Regions from separate parts of the Pseudoalteromonas sp. CNC9-20 genome, predicted to be linked through region 1. Evidence: predicted binding sites of a transcription regulator. Region 1 holds the regulator's gene; each other region holds the start of a gene.

Region 1 (5,498 bases):
ACGGCACAATACCATTGAGCACGGCTAAAAATGGCAAGATACCTAAGGTGGTTTCGAAAAAGCTCGCCACAAATGCGGCCAGCATAGCGGTCAATAAATTCACTCCAAGCCAAACGGAGCGCCGCTGAGTACTTTTAAATACCGGTGCAAAGGTATCTTCTTCATCATCTAGACCGGCTAAGCTCAGTAAACTGTGTTCAGCGTCTTCACGGATAACATCGACGATATCATCAATGGTAATACGCCCAAGTAAGTGCGCTTGATCGTCGACCACAGGGGCCGAAATCCAGTTGTGACGCTCGAACAGCTGTGCCACTTCAGACTCATCCATGGTGATTGGAATAGATTCACACTCTTCATCCATGATATCGCGCACGATGGCATCTGGCATGGTGGTTAGCAAAGAGCTCAATGGCATTGAGCCTAAAAAGCAGTTATTTTTATCGACTACGTAGAGCTCATCGGTGCCTTCAGGTAACTCGCCTTTGAGGCGTAAGTAGCGCAGCACCACATCAACAGAGACATCGGGACGGATAGTCACTGTATCGGTATTCATCAGCGCCCCAGCTGAGCGCTCCTGGTAAGACAGAGCCGTAGTTGCACGGTCTCTATCTTGGATATCCATCGCCTCAATAACGTCTTTATAAACGGGCTCTGGTAAGCTTCGTAATACTTCCCCTAAGTCATCATCGTCCATGTCCTCTGTCGCTGCGGCGATATGCTCAGGCTCCATGCGTGAGATAATGCTCAGGCGTACATCTTCAGAGAGCTCTTCAAGTACATCACCTTGGACATCAGGGTCGACGAGCGCCCATAGTTTAGAACGTGTCTTATGGGGCGATGATTCTAATAATAATGCGGTATCACAGGGCGCAGTTTTGGCGAGAAGCCTGCGTACATGAACAAACTGGCCGCTATTAAGAGCTTCGGTGACTTCTTGAAGTTGTTGCAGCGGGTAATCTTGTTCATAGGCTTCTGGCATAGGCATCCCTTAAATACAAAAAATGGGGTGGGAAATAGCGTGCAAGCAAGCGCTTACAAGCCGTTGATTAGTTTAACCTAACTAAATCAATGATAGCAAAAGTAAATGCTTAAGGGTTATTCTTGTTCGTGGAACTTTTCTGCAATGAGCGCCCCGATAGCTGCCAACGCGGCGTCGGCATCAGGGCCTTCACACCGCACGCGCACTTCCTTACCTTTGCCGCTCTCAAGGAGCAGTAAAGCCAAGACACTGTCGGCCTGTGCGCTCTTATCGCCTTGATATAGCATTATTTCGGCATCAAAATTCATCGCCAGTTGCGCCAATTGTGAGGCTGCACGAGCATGTAGGCCTAACTTGTTTTGAATAATAAAAGTACCTTCAACCATCACTATTTTTCCTGCTCTCGATGGCGAATTTTCACGTTCGGATAAGTATCTAAAAAGCGCTCTCCCAAAGTTTGGGCAAGGTACACTGAGCGGTGTTGACCCCCAGTGCAGCCAATAGCAATGGTTAAATAACTACGGTTATTACGCTCTAGGTGGGGTAACCAAGTTTGAACAAAAGTTTGGATCTGCCAAGTGAACTTTTGCACGATTGAGTGACTGGCTAGATAATCTTGAACGGGTTGGTCTAACCCTGTGAGCGCCTTTAGTTCAGGTTCCCAATGGGGATTGGGGAGAAACCGCACATCAAACACATAATCAGCATTTTTTGGAATGCCATGTTTAAACCCAAAAGACTCAAAAGTGATCAGTAATTGCTTGTCTTTTTTACCCAGCACTTTTTCACGGATCATCTCCGCCAACTGGTGAACACTGAGCTCAGTTGTATCAATAATAAAGTCGGCGTGGGAGATGAGTACATCAAGAAGCTGCTTCTCTTCACGAATAGCGACATCCAACGTCATATTTTGCATGGATAAGGGGTGTAGTCGACGAGTTTCAGAGAAACGCTTAATCAACGTTTGTTCGTCACTATCAAGGTAAAACAGCGAAGGCTTAGCAAACTCAGGCAGGTAAGCGAGAATGTCGTTAAATTCATGCTGTTCTTTGGGCAAATTGCGCACGTCGATACTGACGGCAATTTTGTCATAATTTGCTGAAACACTGCGCACCAAGGAGGGGAGTAAAATAACTGGGATGTTATCTACGCAATAGTACCCAAGGTCTTCGAGCACCCGTAACGCGACTGATTTTCCAGAACCCGAGCGACCACTGACAATGATAAGTTCCATCCGACAACTCCTTGTTTTACCCCAAGACGCACATTTAAACCACACCATGAACCAATACGGCGCGCATTAGTCGGCGATCAATTGATAAAGCTCTTGATCGCTGCTGGCTGAGCGCAGTTGTTTACACAGTTGTTTGTCTTTTAGTTTATCAGCAATTGTCGCTAAGGTCTTCAGGTGTTGTTCAGTCTCATTAGCCGGCACTAAAAGTGCGACAAAGATATCCACTGGACGGTTATCAATGGCATCAAAGTTAATGGCTTCGCGATTGGTTACAACAATGGCAATCGTACTGTCGATACCATCGAGACGGCCATGTGGAATAGCAACGCCTTTGCCGATGCCAGTACTGCCCAGCTTTTCGCGGGTTAGCAAAGCATCAAGTACCGATTGCTCGCTGAGGTGAGGACTGTGCTGATGAGCCACCTGAGAGAGGTACTCCAGCATTCTTTTTTTGCTATTAAAAAGGACCGCAGCTTTGCTGCAGTCCTTGGTAAAGAGTGAATCTAGGTTCATGTTAGTGACGAGATAATTTCTCTTTATGTTTAATCACTTGACGGTCGAGCTTATCAATTAAGCCGTCGATCGCCGCATACATATCCTGGTGCTCTGCGGTTGCGAACAGTTCACCACCGTTAACGTGAAGAGTAGCTTCTGCTTTTTGTGTTAGTTTTTCAATATCAAGAATGACATGCACATTATTTATATGGTCAAAGTGACGCTCTAATTTTGCAAATTTGCTATTCACATAGTTGCGAAGAGAATCAGTGATTTCTACGTGACGACCGGTAAGATTTAATTGCATAAGCATTTTCCTTCTTGTCTAACGTCTATATCAAACTTTTACGCTGATTTGACGGTGGAATGGCTAGCGATTCACGATATTTAGCAATCGTGCGCCGAGCCACTTTAATTCCTTGCTCGGCTAGTACGTCGGCAATCTTGCTATCACTCAACGGTTTAGCAGGATTCTCCGCAGCTACTAGCTTTTTGATCAATGCTCGAATCGCTGTAGACGAGCATTCACCTCCGTTTTCGGTTGTAACATGGCTGGAGAAAAAGTACTTCAGCTCAAAAATACCCCGTGGTGTATGCATATACTTTTGGGTGGTCACACGGGAAATCGTTGACTCATGCATTTCCACCATTTCGGCAACGTCATTAAGCACCATTGGCTTCATTGCCTCTTCACCATGTTCAAAGAATGCCTGTTGTTGTTGAACAATGCAATTAGTTACTTTAAGTAGCGTATCATTGCGTTGTTCCAAGCTCTTTATAAACCATTTCGCTTCTTGTAAATGCGAGCGAATAAATTGACTATCACTTTGCGACTTACAGCTTCGCGACATTGATGCATAGTGATCGTTAACGCGGATCTTAGGCATACTATCTGGGTTTAATTCAACCACCCAGCGGCCTTTAACTTTCTTCACCGATACGTCTGGAATCACATACTCTGACTGCTCTCGCACAATCGTGGCTGCAGGAGTCGGATTTAAACTGTGTATCAGTGTCATCACCTCTTTTAACTGCGCTTCTTTAAGCTTAGTCTTTTTCATCAAGGTGCGATAGTCACGACTACCAAGCAAATCAATATAGTTACAAACTACCTCTTTGGTCTCTTCAAGCCAAGGGGTTTGTGGGTCAAATTGCTTGAGCTGGATCAACAAGCACTCTTGTAAAGAACGCGCACCAATTCCTACTGGATCAAAGAGTTGGATACGCTTAAGAACGGCTTCAATTTCATCGAGCTCGATACCATCGTCTTGTTCATCATGATTCAAGCTTTCCAGCAGATCTTCACAGCTGACCGTTAAAATGCCGTTGTCATTGATGGCTTCAATGATAGCTGTGGCGATGGCCTCGTCGGTGGCACTAAAAGGTGTTAATTGCAGCTGCCACATTAAATAATCATGTAACGACTCGGTGGTTTCGCCTTGGTAGATAGACTCATCTTCTGGCATAGGCCCAGAGGAGGCAACGGGAGCCGCACTAATATACTCATCCCAAGACACATCCATGGGCAAGTCTTCACTGATGGACTCGTTGTTCATGGCATCAGCACTTTCAACTTCATCCTTACTGGCGCTGGCCGTCTCGGCGGTATCGTTATTTTGGTTGTCGGACGTCGACTCTTTTTGCTCTTGGTTGTCGTTATTGTCGGCGTAATTGTCTTCTTCAACTTCAAGTAATGGGTTGGCGTCCAACGCCTCTTGAATTTCTTGTTGGAGATCCAAAGTACTGAGCTGCAACAGGCGAATCGCTTGCTGCAATTGTGGGGTCATTGTTAATTGCTGGCCTAGGCGCAGCTGTAATGATTGCCTCATGTATCTCTAACAATCCTTTAATCGTTATAATCTAAACTGCTCACCCAAATAGACGTCGCGAACCGTTTGATCGGCAAGAACTTGCTCTGGAGTGCCAGAAGCAATGAGCTCGCCATGGGAAACAATGTATGCGGTTTCACATACGTCTAGGGTCTCTCGCACATTGTGGTCGGTGATTAATACACCAATACCACGATTGCGCAGATGCTCTATGATTTTCTTTATATCTAACACTGAAATAGGGTCGACACCAGCAAAAGGTTCATCCAACAAGATAAACTTTGGGTTTGCCGCTAATGCTCGCGCTATTTCTACCCGGCGACGTTCGCCACCAGATAACGCCATTCCTTGTGAGTCTCGAATGTGCTGTATATTAAACTCATCAAGCAGGCCCTCAAGCTCGCTTTCACGCTCTGCTTTGCTTAAGCCCTTGCGGGTTTCTAGGATGGCCATCAAATTTTGAAAAACTGTCAGCTTTCGAAAAATAGATGATTCCTGCGGTAAATAACCAATACCTAAGCGCGCACGAGAGTGCATCGGCATTAAGGTGATATCCTCATCATCAATACTGATGGTGCCTTTATCACTGGGTACTAAGCCAACTATCATGTAAAAAGTAGTTGTCTTACCGGCTCCATTAGGGCCGAGCAAGCCGACGATACTACCTGCTTGCACCTCTAAGCCCACACTTTTGACGACCTCCCGGCCTTTATAGCTTTTCGCTAATTTTTGTGCTTTAAGAGTCGCCATTATTGCTCTTTCTCCGGCGTATCGTCACTTTGTGGTGTTAATGTTGTGCGCACTCGTGTGCTGGAGTTTTCATCTTTTTCGGCGGTGATCAGCTGTTTGGCAATATCATAGCTTATGGTTTCGGCAACGATATGCTGGTCGGCCATGGCAATCTTAGCATCACCTTGAATTTTAAGGGTCTCAGAGGCGACGTCATAACGAATTTCCA
Region 2 (5,498 bases), on a different contig from region 1:
GCAACGATAGCAAAACCACTGGCTAAATTGAGCACATTGTCCCATAAAGCTTCTAATGCATATCTTTGCTGACTCTGAATATACAAGGTGCCGTATTGCTGCCAACCATTGCTTATTTGTGCAACGCCGGCGTCGACCTCAAAAGCAAACATCTGTGCAAACCAACTAGGTACTGAAGCATGTTCGTGCTGTGTAAGCGAACGCTCAACTACAACTTCACCCTGTGTATCGACTAATTTAATCTGCTGATAGTGGCCGGTATCAAAGGCTGCTGAGACGAAAAGCTCAACGGTCACTGGGTCTTTATCCATCTGACTGAGCGCAAGCGCTAAGGTTGTGGCATTATCGGCGTTTTTCAAATAAAGCTCTTCGGTGAAGCTAGATTTAACATTGTACCCGCTAATGAGTACGCTGCTGATCAACCCACTCAAAGCAATAACCACAATCACCAGCCACAGTTGTACCACCAGAGATATACGGTGCGCCCCACAGGACGCTGTAGATGCTTGCTTTATCACCACCTAACTCCTTGCTGTTCCATTTTCTTTAAAACCGAATGCCAGCGAGATAATCTCGCCCGAGGGTCGGCCACACTGTGAGTTGACGTTGCAGTCCACAGACCTTCACTGTTAAAGCTGAATACCGGATATAAATCAGTGCGCTTCGCTGCTGGCAAAATAGCACTTGTGAGCGAGTCGAGAATGATGGGTTGGCTACTGGGGGTCGGGTAATAACCCAACACCATATGCGCTTGAAACTCTTGGCTGCGAGGGCCGCCTATTTGCGCTTTAACATAGATAAGCCGCAGCTTATTATCAGCGATGCCTAGCATCCTCAATGACGCGTATTTCGCTATGGCGTAGTCTTCACAATCGCCCAGCCCTTGCCCTAAGGTTTCTAATGGCGTTGCCCAATAATCTTGTTGTTTGTAGAGAAGTTGGTCGGTGCGGTAGCGCACTTGCGTGGCAAAAAACTGATTGACCAGTTGCACTTTGCGGGTTTCGGTTTCAGCACTCAAGCTAGCTAGTAATTGCTGCCAGCGCTGCGCCACCAGTAAACGTTGAGTACCGTATTGGTTGCGCATAAGCGTTTGAAACAAGCCGCTGTCCATAGTTGCGCCAGCGTGAATGCCACTCATGAGCAACGTCATGGCGAACACTAAACCTAGCCCCAGCCACCGTATTTTATTTATAATTTTCGCACTGCTCACTACGTCCTAAAGGCCTACATAGTTTCTGCGCACCGCTTAGGACGCAATGGGTTTGATTTATTAAAGCATAGCAGTGATTTTCAGTTCTGCAGCACCCGATGTTAGCCGTAAATGCAGTATAAAGAGGTGCTTAGAATAAGTTTGATATTAGAAATTAAAGCAAAAATGCAGGTGTATAAAGGCAAGAAAAGATAAACCCAAGCGCACTGGCGTACACTTGGGGCAATGTTGTATATCAGCAAGCACCTCAGTAGTAAGTGACCTTTTTTACCTTGCGAGGCTTACTCTGAGTAATGTAAAGATCGTGTACTAGCTTCATATCCAGCTCTAATTCAGTCGCATAACTATCGCCAACAACATAACTGCGTTTAACTCGAGCCCCTCGGATCACCCCTTGAACCCGCGCTTGCAGTACATCATCTCCAGCAATGGCATTGGCAACGGTGGTTTGCCCTTGCATTTGTTGGCCATAAACCTGCTCCGCCAACTCCCGATAGGCTTCTATCTTTGAAGCTTTCATCGCCATCAGCGATTTTTGCTGAGCGCTTTCACCGGGCTGCGGTGCAATAGGCGCGTAGCCAATCGCACGTAAAATCGGATAATTGTCAGGCTGCTCTATGGCGTATTCAACGTGCTTATCAAACACACTGCTGCAACCGAGCATGCTCCATGTGCTGATCAGCAGTATCATCATTCGTAGCATGTTTTGCTCCACACTGATTGTCTCTAAACCTATGTTCAGTAGTATGCACGATAAATGCCACTATTACAGGGGAGTTGGTATGTTCTTTGCTATCTTTGTTGCAAGAACATTTTTAGGTGGGATAACTATGCGATATTTGGCATCTGTGTGCGCACTGATGATTGCACTAATAAGCCCGAGTGTCAGCGCCCAATGGTTGCAAACCACAGGGGTTGCGACTTTAGAGGATGGAGATACCGAAACAGCACGCGCCAACGCGGTCAGTGACGCTATAAAACAGGCGTTATTATATTCAGGGCTGGAGCTATCCAGTGTGCAGACCTTGACTAACGGCGTGCTCACTCAGGATCACCTTTCTTTGCAAGCACATGGTCAAGTACAACAGATGCAGCTGCTCGAAGAGCAACAAAGTGATGGCATGATCAGTGTCACCATGCAAATTGAAGTGTTAGACAACCCACAGCAATGCCCTGAACAAGACTTTATTAGCCACTTTGCTCTCACACGCACGGCATTGGATAATCCACAGCAAGCTCGTTATGGTCAAATATTTGACGTAGCCCCTGCTTTTACTAAGCAGCTCTACGCAATTATGAGCCAAACGCAATTAGCTATGCTGCCTATTCCTTATTTTAAAGAAGCGGTGGATGTTAGCCCCTTCTTTACACAGCAATTTCAGTATGATGAAAACGTACTGGAATATATTCGCGACAAAAGTAACAGTCAGTACGTGTTACTCTCGCAAATCACCGATATTTCCACCGGCAAGCAATTGAATAATGATTATGCATTTTGGCAGGATGAAAGCTATAACCGCTATTTTAATGTAGAGTTTGCGTTATTCGATGCCTTGAGCTTTGAAAAAATATGGCAAAAAGCCTATCAAACTCAAGGGCCTTGGCAGTTTGAAAAAACCGCTCGTATCGATGTAAACAGTGGCACTTTTTGGCAAAGCCAATACGGACGAGCCATTACTGCGCTTAGTGAGAAAGTGATGTTTGACCTTAACAATGAGCTGCGCTGCCTACCCACCCGTGGATTAATTCAGCATATTGATGGTGACCAAGTAGTTGTCAACTTAGGTAAAGCCAACGGCTTAGTGATGGGTCAGCAACTCACTTTGGCGCATAGCAGCAACCTCACCACCTATGCAGGCAAACATTTGCCACGTCAGGTAACCACCTTACACCGTGTAGAAGTGAATCAGCTTTACCAACACAGTGCCATTGCCACTAATATTGGTAAACGGCCACTGGCGAATATTCAACTCAACGACTTAGTGTTGCTGAGCCAATAGCCTAGGCTCAGCACTTCCCTGGGTACCATTTAAAATCAAGATACGTTCAACGTTCGATTTTAACAATCAAAGTCATCAATTCTTACTGATATACAAATCAATTCGCTTTTGTCACACTGTACCCAACACATCGAAAGGAGATTATCAGTATGACAACATTTAACAACAGCGAAGGCCAACGAATTCCTCAGGTGACATTTGCAGTGCGTAAAGGCGAGCAATGGCAACAACTTACCTCAGACGATATCTTTTCAGGTAAGACGGTCGTGGTGTTCTCATTGCCCGGTGCGTTTACACCAACCTGCTCGTCAACACACTTACCACGCTACAACGAACTTGCCGGTGTACTAAAACAAAATGGCGTAGATGACATTGTCTGTGTGTCGGTAAACGATACATTTGTGATGAATGCCTGGGCTGAGCACCAAGAAGCCGACAATATTACCTTACTCCCTGACGGTAACGGCGAGTTCACCGACGGCATGGGCATGCTGGTCGACAAGAACGACCTAGGTTTTGGTAAACGTAGCTGGCGCTACTCCATGCTCGTGAAAGACGGTGTGGTCGAGAAGATGTTTATCGAGCCGCAAAAACCAGGCGACCCTTTTGAGGTATCGGATGCAGATACTATGCTTGATTATATTAACCCCAAACAAAGTAAGCCACAGCCGGTAAGCATTATTACTAAGCCGGGATGCCCGTTTTGTACCAAAGCGAAAGCAATGCTTTCGCAGCACGGTCTTGCTTTTGAGGAAATTGTGTTAGGTAGTCAAGCGTCGCTTACCAGCTTAAAAGCAATATCCGGTAGAGATACGGTCCCGCAAGTATTTATTGGTGGGCAACATATAGGTGGCTCTGATGAGCTTTCCCTTTACTTCACTAACAACTAATTCATTTTAAGGGCCTGCGGGCCCTTTTTATAAGGACACTGCTATGAATAAAGTGAGCACCGATGTTTTAGTCATTGGCGCAGGCTCAGCCGGTCTAAGTGCTTATCGCAGCGCGAAAGAACATACCAATAAGGTACTCATGGTTGAGGCAGGCCATTACGGAACAACTTGTGCGCGAGTTGGCTGCATGCCTAGCAAACTCTTGATCGCCGCTGCAGAAGCAGCCCACAGTGTGCACACAGCAAACCGTTTCGGTATTAATACCCAAGCCCCTATTATTGATGGTCAGGCAGTGATGCATCGCGTGCGCAGCGAACGTGATCGCTTTGTTGGCTTTGTAATTGATGCAGTCGAAGATATCGACCCGCAAGACCGTCTGATTGGCCACGCACAATTTATTAATGATCATCAAGTTCAAGTCGCTGATCATACGTTAATTGAAGCCAAGCGTGTCGTTATCGCCACCGGCTCCCGACCTAGCTACCCAGAAGCGTTTAACAACTTTGGCGAGCGCTTAATTGTTAACGATGAGGTTTTTGACTGGCAAGACTTACCCGAGTCTGTGGCTGTTTTTGGCCCTGGCGTTATTGGTCTAGAGCTTGGCCAAGCATTGCATCGTTTAGGGGTACGCGTAAAGTTATTCGGCGTTGGCGGAGCGATTGGCCCGCTAAGCGATCCAGTCTTAAAAGATTATGCCGCCACCACCTTCGCTGAAGAGTTTTTCGTAGACGCCGATGCTCAAGTGACAAATATGCGACAAGTCGGCGATAAAGCTCAATTCACTTATACCGACGGTCATGGACAACAACACAGCGAACAGTTCGACTACGTGCTTGCCGCCACAGGCCGCAAACCGAACGTCGATAAGCTAGCATTGACAAATACATCGCTAGAGCTTGATGAGCGAGGAGTCCCCATTGCCGATGAATACACTATGCAATGCGGGGACAGCAACATATTTATTGCCGGAGATGCCAGTAATATGGTGCCGCTGCTACATGAAGCTACGGATCAAGGCACTATCGCAGGGCACAATGCAGGACGCTACCCTGATGTGCGTAATGGCTTACGTCGAGCGCCAATTGCGGCTGTATTTAGCGACCCACAAATTGCGATGGTTGGCGAGTCTTATCAGCAAGTAAGTAAACGCTTTGGTGATTGTGGCTGCTATGAAATCGGCGAAGTAAGCTTTGAAAACCAAGGACGCAGCCGCGTTATGTTAAAAAATAAAGGGATGTTAAGAGTTTACGCAGAGCAAGGCAGCGGCCTATTTTTGGGCGCCGAAATGATAGGCCCTGCAGCCGAGCATATCGCTCACTTGCTTGCCTGGGCGGTGCAAAACAAAATGACTGTACCACAAATGTTAGAGATGCCATTTTACCACCCAGTCATAGAGGA
Region 3 (5,498 bases), on a different contig from region 1:
TATCGCGCCGTAGGCAGTCAACAAGTGAAACATGCTGATGTGCGTATTGTTTGTGCAACCAACCGTAACCCGCAACAAGCCATTGATGATGGCATTTTCCGTGAGGATTTATACTTCCGCTTAGCGCACTTCCCTATCCGAGTGCCACCACTGCGCGATCGAGGCAATGACATCACCGGCCTCGCTGAGCACTTCCTTGCCTACCGTAATGCCCAAGAATTGAGCCACAAACGTATCGCTACCGATGCACTTAGCCGCATTGCTGCTTATAACTGGCCAGGCAACGTACGGGAGCTAAAACACACCATTGAACGAGCGATGATCTTGGCCGATGACGTAATCAAAGCCGAACATCTTTCATTGGGTGAATCAGTAAGCAAAAGCGACAGCAACAGCGTCGATATTCCTACTGGCGTTTCCTTGGAAGAGTTGGAAAAAGCGGCAATTTTGAAAAACTTGGAAGAGAACGCCGGCAACAAAACGGACACCGCTGAACAATTAGGTGTTAGTGTGAAAACACTCTACAACAAACTAGAAAAGTACTCTCAGGACTAATCAGTTTACGGGGCTTGCTATGAACAAGCCCCGACATTTTAGCCATCATATCGGTTACGGCTTTTACCCTGCTCTCGGCCATCAAATAAATCACGTAAGTCAAAGGCAAAGGCCTTTAATTTCTCTTTCATCGTTCGCTTAATACTGACTTCCACACTCCCGAGAATAATACGCCCATGGATAATAATGCGCGGTCGCTGTTTATCTTCGTATCGCGGCCCAAGTGAGACCCGCTTATTAACCAGTGACCCCATGATATTGGTGGTCTGAGTTTGCACATCTACACTCTCTGGCACCACAATTTCATCACTGCCCAAAATACAATTAACGTAAATGTGTACTTCAGGGTGAGAAAAGATAGCGTTGGTAAAGTCTAATTCAATGCTTCCCAAATAGTTGTTTAGATGAATTTCTTTAGGGACAACCCATTCACCGCTGCGTTGGTCCGAGCTTAATATGGCGGTAATTTTCTCACCATTAACCTGCTCGCTACTTTGCGTGAAAGGAGTGCGCATACGTGCCGCCTTCTCGCTGTTGTAGCGTGGGTCGCTGTGCAGCGGCAGATCAGCAACCAATGTTGCTAGTTGCTCTTGGCAGCTGCAGTCATACGCTTGATCAAGGCGACGTTCAAACGCCTGCGCTGAAATTTCACCATGACTGTAATTTAAAATTAGCTGATCGATGATCTCTTCTTTTACTTGCGCTAACGGCCTGTCCTTTAAAGGAACACTCATGTTCACACTCCTGTTGTCGTTTTGCTTACCTAAGCAAAATCAGCGCCAAATATTAATTCCTTTAGTTTCAGTTAGATGGAGATTAAGCCAGTTCACCGCATTCGCCAAAACCACCATATTTACGCTTAATTAACGATATTTTAATTATCTTTACTGAGTAACTCCCCATGGCGCGGGTTGCGACGCCAAGTAGGTGAACTAAACTTCAAGTGTCTCCCCAACATCCCGAGTGCCATGTTACATCTACCAACATTGATAGTGGTATCGACTTTACTAAACGCCTTTATTGGCGTCTTTTTGTTGTTGGTGTTTTACCAACGTGCACAACGAAGCTTTTTGTATTGGGGATTATCTTGTCTGGTATTTAGTTTAGCTGAAATAAGCGCGACTCTGCGTGTGTTTATCGACTTACCGGTACTGACCCATTACAGCGCCCAACTATTGATGATAACAGCGCCATTGCTGGTGCTAAGAGGTATACTCTGGTACAGCTCTTCAAAACACCATAACCCGTTGTTTATCTATTTTATTCTGGGTTTCAGTGCGTTGTTACTGGCGTTGTTGCACCACCAACCACTGTGGGGGCAGATTTACACTTCTATGGCTATTGCCACACTATTCTTTGCCGCTGCAGCGGCTATTAGAACAACAACCAAAGGCAATATATATGCCGCCACTTTGCTTGTTCTCGTCACCTTGCATGCGCTGGTAATGTTGGTTCAAACGGGCCTGTTGCTTACCAATTTGTTGCACTGGGAGCAATCATTACCGCCTTGGACCAAACAGTTAGTTCTTGCTGTTCACTTACTACTGACCACATGCACGGCACTAGTGTTTCCGATGCTTTTTTTCATACGCTCAGAAGCTAAACTCACTAACTTAGCTAATTTCGACCCACTCACAAGCTTGTACAATCGTCGTGCGTTTTTCTATGAAGGCGAAAAACGACTCGCGCAGTGTATTGCTAAGCAGCAGCCACTTGCAGTCATGATGATAGATTTGGATTACTTTAAGAAGGTCAATGATCAGTTTGGTCACGATGGCGGAGACGCTGCGTTGCAATGGGTGAGTCAGCGCATTCGCGAGCAACTCAGAGAAGATGATTTAGCTGCGCGTATTGGCGGAGAGGAATTCGCTGTGATTTTAGCCAATACCCATCAATGCACGGCGCTCAAAGTGGGCGATCGCTTACGTAAGGCCATTGCCGAGGGCTCATTTTATTGGCACCATCAGCGCCTGCCGCTGAGCATTAGCATCGGCGTCACTTGCCGAGAGAGTGGCCATTTTGATATTAAAAAGATGCTGATTGAAGCGGATAAAGGCCTTTACGAGGCAAAAAGCCGTGGCCGTAACTGCTTGGTTGAAACCCATCATAGCGACACCACCACGGCTTCTACTGGCTAACACAAACCGACATACAAGGGTTTGAGTAATAATAACTTTTAAGAGACAATAACGCTTTTACACGGAGATCAGTAAATGCGTCACACCCTTGTCATTGCCTTGGTGGCCTTATTCACCCTGAGTGCCTGCAAAACCACAGTGCCAATGCGAGACTTTCCCTATAATGCCATTCCTATGGCTCAGAGCCAAAACCACAGTGATAAGGATATTGAAAAAGCCATTATCAAAGCATGCCTGCAGCTCGGCTGGCAGTGTGCAGCTAAAAGCGAAGGGGTCGTTGCTGCGGTGCTCAATATTCGCACTCATCAGTTGACGGTTGATATTAATTATACCCCGAGCCAGTTTTCGGTAGAGTATGTTGACTCTGTCAATTTAAGATACGATGGCAAGAAAATCCATCGCCAGTATGTCAATTGGGTCAATAATTTAATACGCCATATTCAGGCTGAATTAGTAGTCTAACGCAACGGGGTATTGCCTCACTTTGAATGTGAGCGGTACTCCACCTTGCCGTCTTTATGTAAATTAAACAACCACACCTGTTCGCCATGATAATACACAAATTCGTAGCCTGGGTATGGGCTTTGCTGTAACCGGCTGGCAAAGGTATTGATATCCGCTGGCGCAATTTTAAAGCGTCCCGTCGCCCGTTTTCTATCGGCATGGGTGTTAACTTGAAATGCCTTGGCCGATAACGGCAATACCTCAGGTAGCTCCCCCTGCTCAAATAGTTGTGCTCTGTGTGCATCTGCATAACTAGCGTAATAGCGGGTTTGTGGCTCGCTACACGCCGCAAGTGATAACGTCAGTAACAACCCTGTTAGTAATCGCACTGTTTGCCCCTTTGCTCTATTCGAGCTTATAACCTAGCGACTGATCACTGACCCTAGGCTTAACTTTAGTGCTGCAACTAAGGAGGGAGCTAAAATTGCAGCTGAGCGATATTAGCGCCGCAGTAAAAGCAATGACGGCGACGAGGGCTCACCTTGTGACCACAGTCTTTGCAGTGACTCGACGATGCAACTTTACCATCGAGTTTGCCATCACGTAGGTCGATTTCCTCTATCTTTCGTACAATATCGCTGCGGCTGACTCCCATATCTTGCAACAACTCCAACGCGGCTAAATTCATTAAATATAGGGAATCGATTTTCTCTTCCAGTGCCTGCAAATGCGCACTATTACCTTGCGAGCGGTGTTTGTTTTGGTCGTTCGTGACGTCATTTTTACGGATACGAAGGTCTTGAAAGGCTTGGTGTAAATATTGGCTCATAGCTATCGTCCATGGGTTATGAAAAAGCCATAGTAACGCAAATGACACCGATGTTGGCAAGCGCTTCACTCAACCTATTGCAGTTGACCGCAGACAACGAAGGCCGCTAATCTAAAGGCACGTAATAACAACAAGGATACGCTCGTGAACCACACCCGGCTTACGATATCAGCACTGCTCTTGTGTATGGCCTTCAGCGCCAATGCGCAAAAGACCGAAACAGTGTCGCACCTTCAACAACAACTTCATAGTGAACAGAGCTCTGCCACTAAGCTTACCCAACACTATTTAACACGTATTGACGCGCTAAATGATAACTATCGTGCGGTGATGGCCATTAACAATAACGCCCTACACGATGCGCAGCGCCTTGATAACTTGGCTCGTGAAGGTCAATGGCAAGGACCACTTCATGGTATGGCGGTACTGGTGAAAGACAATATAGCCGTTGCTAACATGGCCACTACAGCTGGGGCCTTGGCCTTAGCACAGAATGTCAGCAGCGCTGATGCCCAGGTCATTTCTCAGTTACGCAGCGCCGGAGCGATTATCCTCGGTAAAGCCAATCTTAGCGAGTGGGCGAACTTTCGCTCCAACAGCTCTTCATCTGGTTGGAGTACCCTAGGTGGACAAACGGCTAATGCCGTTGATGCAACCCGTAGCCCATGCGGCTCCAGTTCTGGCTCAGCCGTGGCGGTAAAACTGGGCTTCGCGCCCCTCGCGTTAGCCACTGAAACCGACGGCTCGATTGTCTGCCCTGCTGCGACAAATGGTGTTTATGCGCTCAAACCTAGCTATGGTCAAGTCTCCCGCGTGGGTGTGGTGCCGCTAGCTGAAAGTCAGGATACCGTTGGAGTAATGGCTAATTCGCTAGCGGATGTGTTATTAGCGACTCAGGTCATCGCTGCACCCGACGCCCAAGACCAAAATCACCACGCCTTTCGCACCATCAATTACACAGAGGTAAAGCCCAGTAAGGCAAAGGAATTAACACTTGGCTATGTTGATTACAGCCACTTTACCGCCGAGACCCAGGCTGTGTTCAAAAAGCAGCTCAAGCAATTAGAGCGCCATGGCATTAAACTTATCGAACTGCCTCAAGCTGATCTGGGTAGTATGTACCGCCAAGAGTTCCAAGTGTTATTGTATGAATTCAAACGCGATGTGAACGCCTATCTGGCCGCCACGCCAGCGCAGGTAAAGGTGAAAACGCTAAGCCAGCTGATCGCCTTTAATGAACAGCACCAAGATCGCACCATGCCCTACTTCGGTCAAGAGCTGTTACATCAAGCAAATGCCATCGATTTACAAGCCCAACGCGAAGATTACTTGGAGGCATCACAGCAGTATCGCCTCACTGCGCGTAATGCACTACAACATTGGTTCACAGCAAATCAGCTCGATGCCATTATCAGCCCCACCAACTCTCCGGCATGGAAGATTGATAAAATTAATGGCGATCATTATCTCGGTGGCGCCAGCACGCTCGCTGCCGTGGCAGGTACGCTCCACATTACTCTGCCTTTAGCTGA

The links. The regulator sigma-54, encoded in region 1, starts transcription at its own class of promoters, with help from an activator protein. The targets are predictions, from matches to a motif close to GTTGGCACGNNNNTNGNNT.
Region 2: a site for sigma-54 is predicted at 1,987-2,005, ahead of MHM89_RS13420 (flagellar assembly protein T N-terminal domain-containing protein). Genes of this name have one in related genera too.
Region 3: a site for sigma-54 is predicted at 1,321-1,339, ahead of MHM89_RS16145 (LiaF domain-containing protein). Genes of this name have one in related genera too.

The regions. Positions count from the first base shown of each region.
Region 1 covers NZ_JAKRFS010000004.1:114,848-120,345, forward strand. The annotation lists gene mgtE (magnesium transporter) at 1-982, opposite strand, end outside; gene MHM89_RS10780 (HPr family phosphocarrier protein) at 1,099-1,371, opposite strand; gene rapZ (RNase adapter RapZ) at 1,371-2,216, opposite strand; gene ptsN (PTS IIA-like nitrogen regulatory protein PtsN) at 2,283-2,729, opposite strand; gene hpf (ribosome hibernation promoting factor) at 2,731-3,018, opposite strand; gene MHM89_RS10800 (RNA polymerase factor sigma-54) at 3,044-4,540, opposite strand; gene lptB (LPS export ABC transporter ATP-binding protein) at 4,565-5,290, opposite strand; gene lptA (lipopolysaccharide transport periplasmic protein LptA) at 5,290-5,498, opposite strand, start outside.
Region 2 covers NZ_JAKRFS010000005.1:172,135-177,632, reverse strand. The annotation lists gene MHM89_RS13435 (LapD/MoxY N-terminal periplasmic domain-containing protein) at 1-518, opposite strand, end outside; gene MHM89_RS13430 (transglutaminase-like cysteine peptidase) at 515-1,150, opposite strand; gene MHM89_RS13425 (LPP20 family lipoprotein) at 1,458-1,913, opposite strand; gene MHM89_RS13420 (flagellar assembly protein T N-terminal domain-containing protein) at 2,041-3,210, shown strand; gene MHM89_RS13415 (glutathione peroxidase) at 3,360-4,100, shown strand; gene MHM89_RS13410 (dihydrolipoyl dehydrogenase) at 4,144-5,498, shown strand, end outside.
Region 3 covers NZ_JAKRFS010000006.1:330,395-335,892, forward strand. The annotation lists gene MHM89_RS16140 (sigma-54 dependent transcriptional regulator) at 1-555, shown strand, start outside; gene MHM89_RS16145 (LiaF domain-containing protein) at 594-1,289, opposite strand; gene MHM89_RS16150 (GGDEF domain-containing protein) at 1,524-2,693, shown strand; gene MHM89_RS16155 (hypothetical protein) at 2,769-3,155, shown strand; gene MHM89_RS16160 (hypothetical protein) at 3,173-3,526, opposite strand; gene MHM89_RS16165 (hypothetical protein) at 3,616-3,966, opposite strand; gene MHM89_RS16170 (amidase family protein) at 4,111-5,498, shown strand, end outside.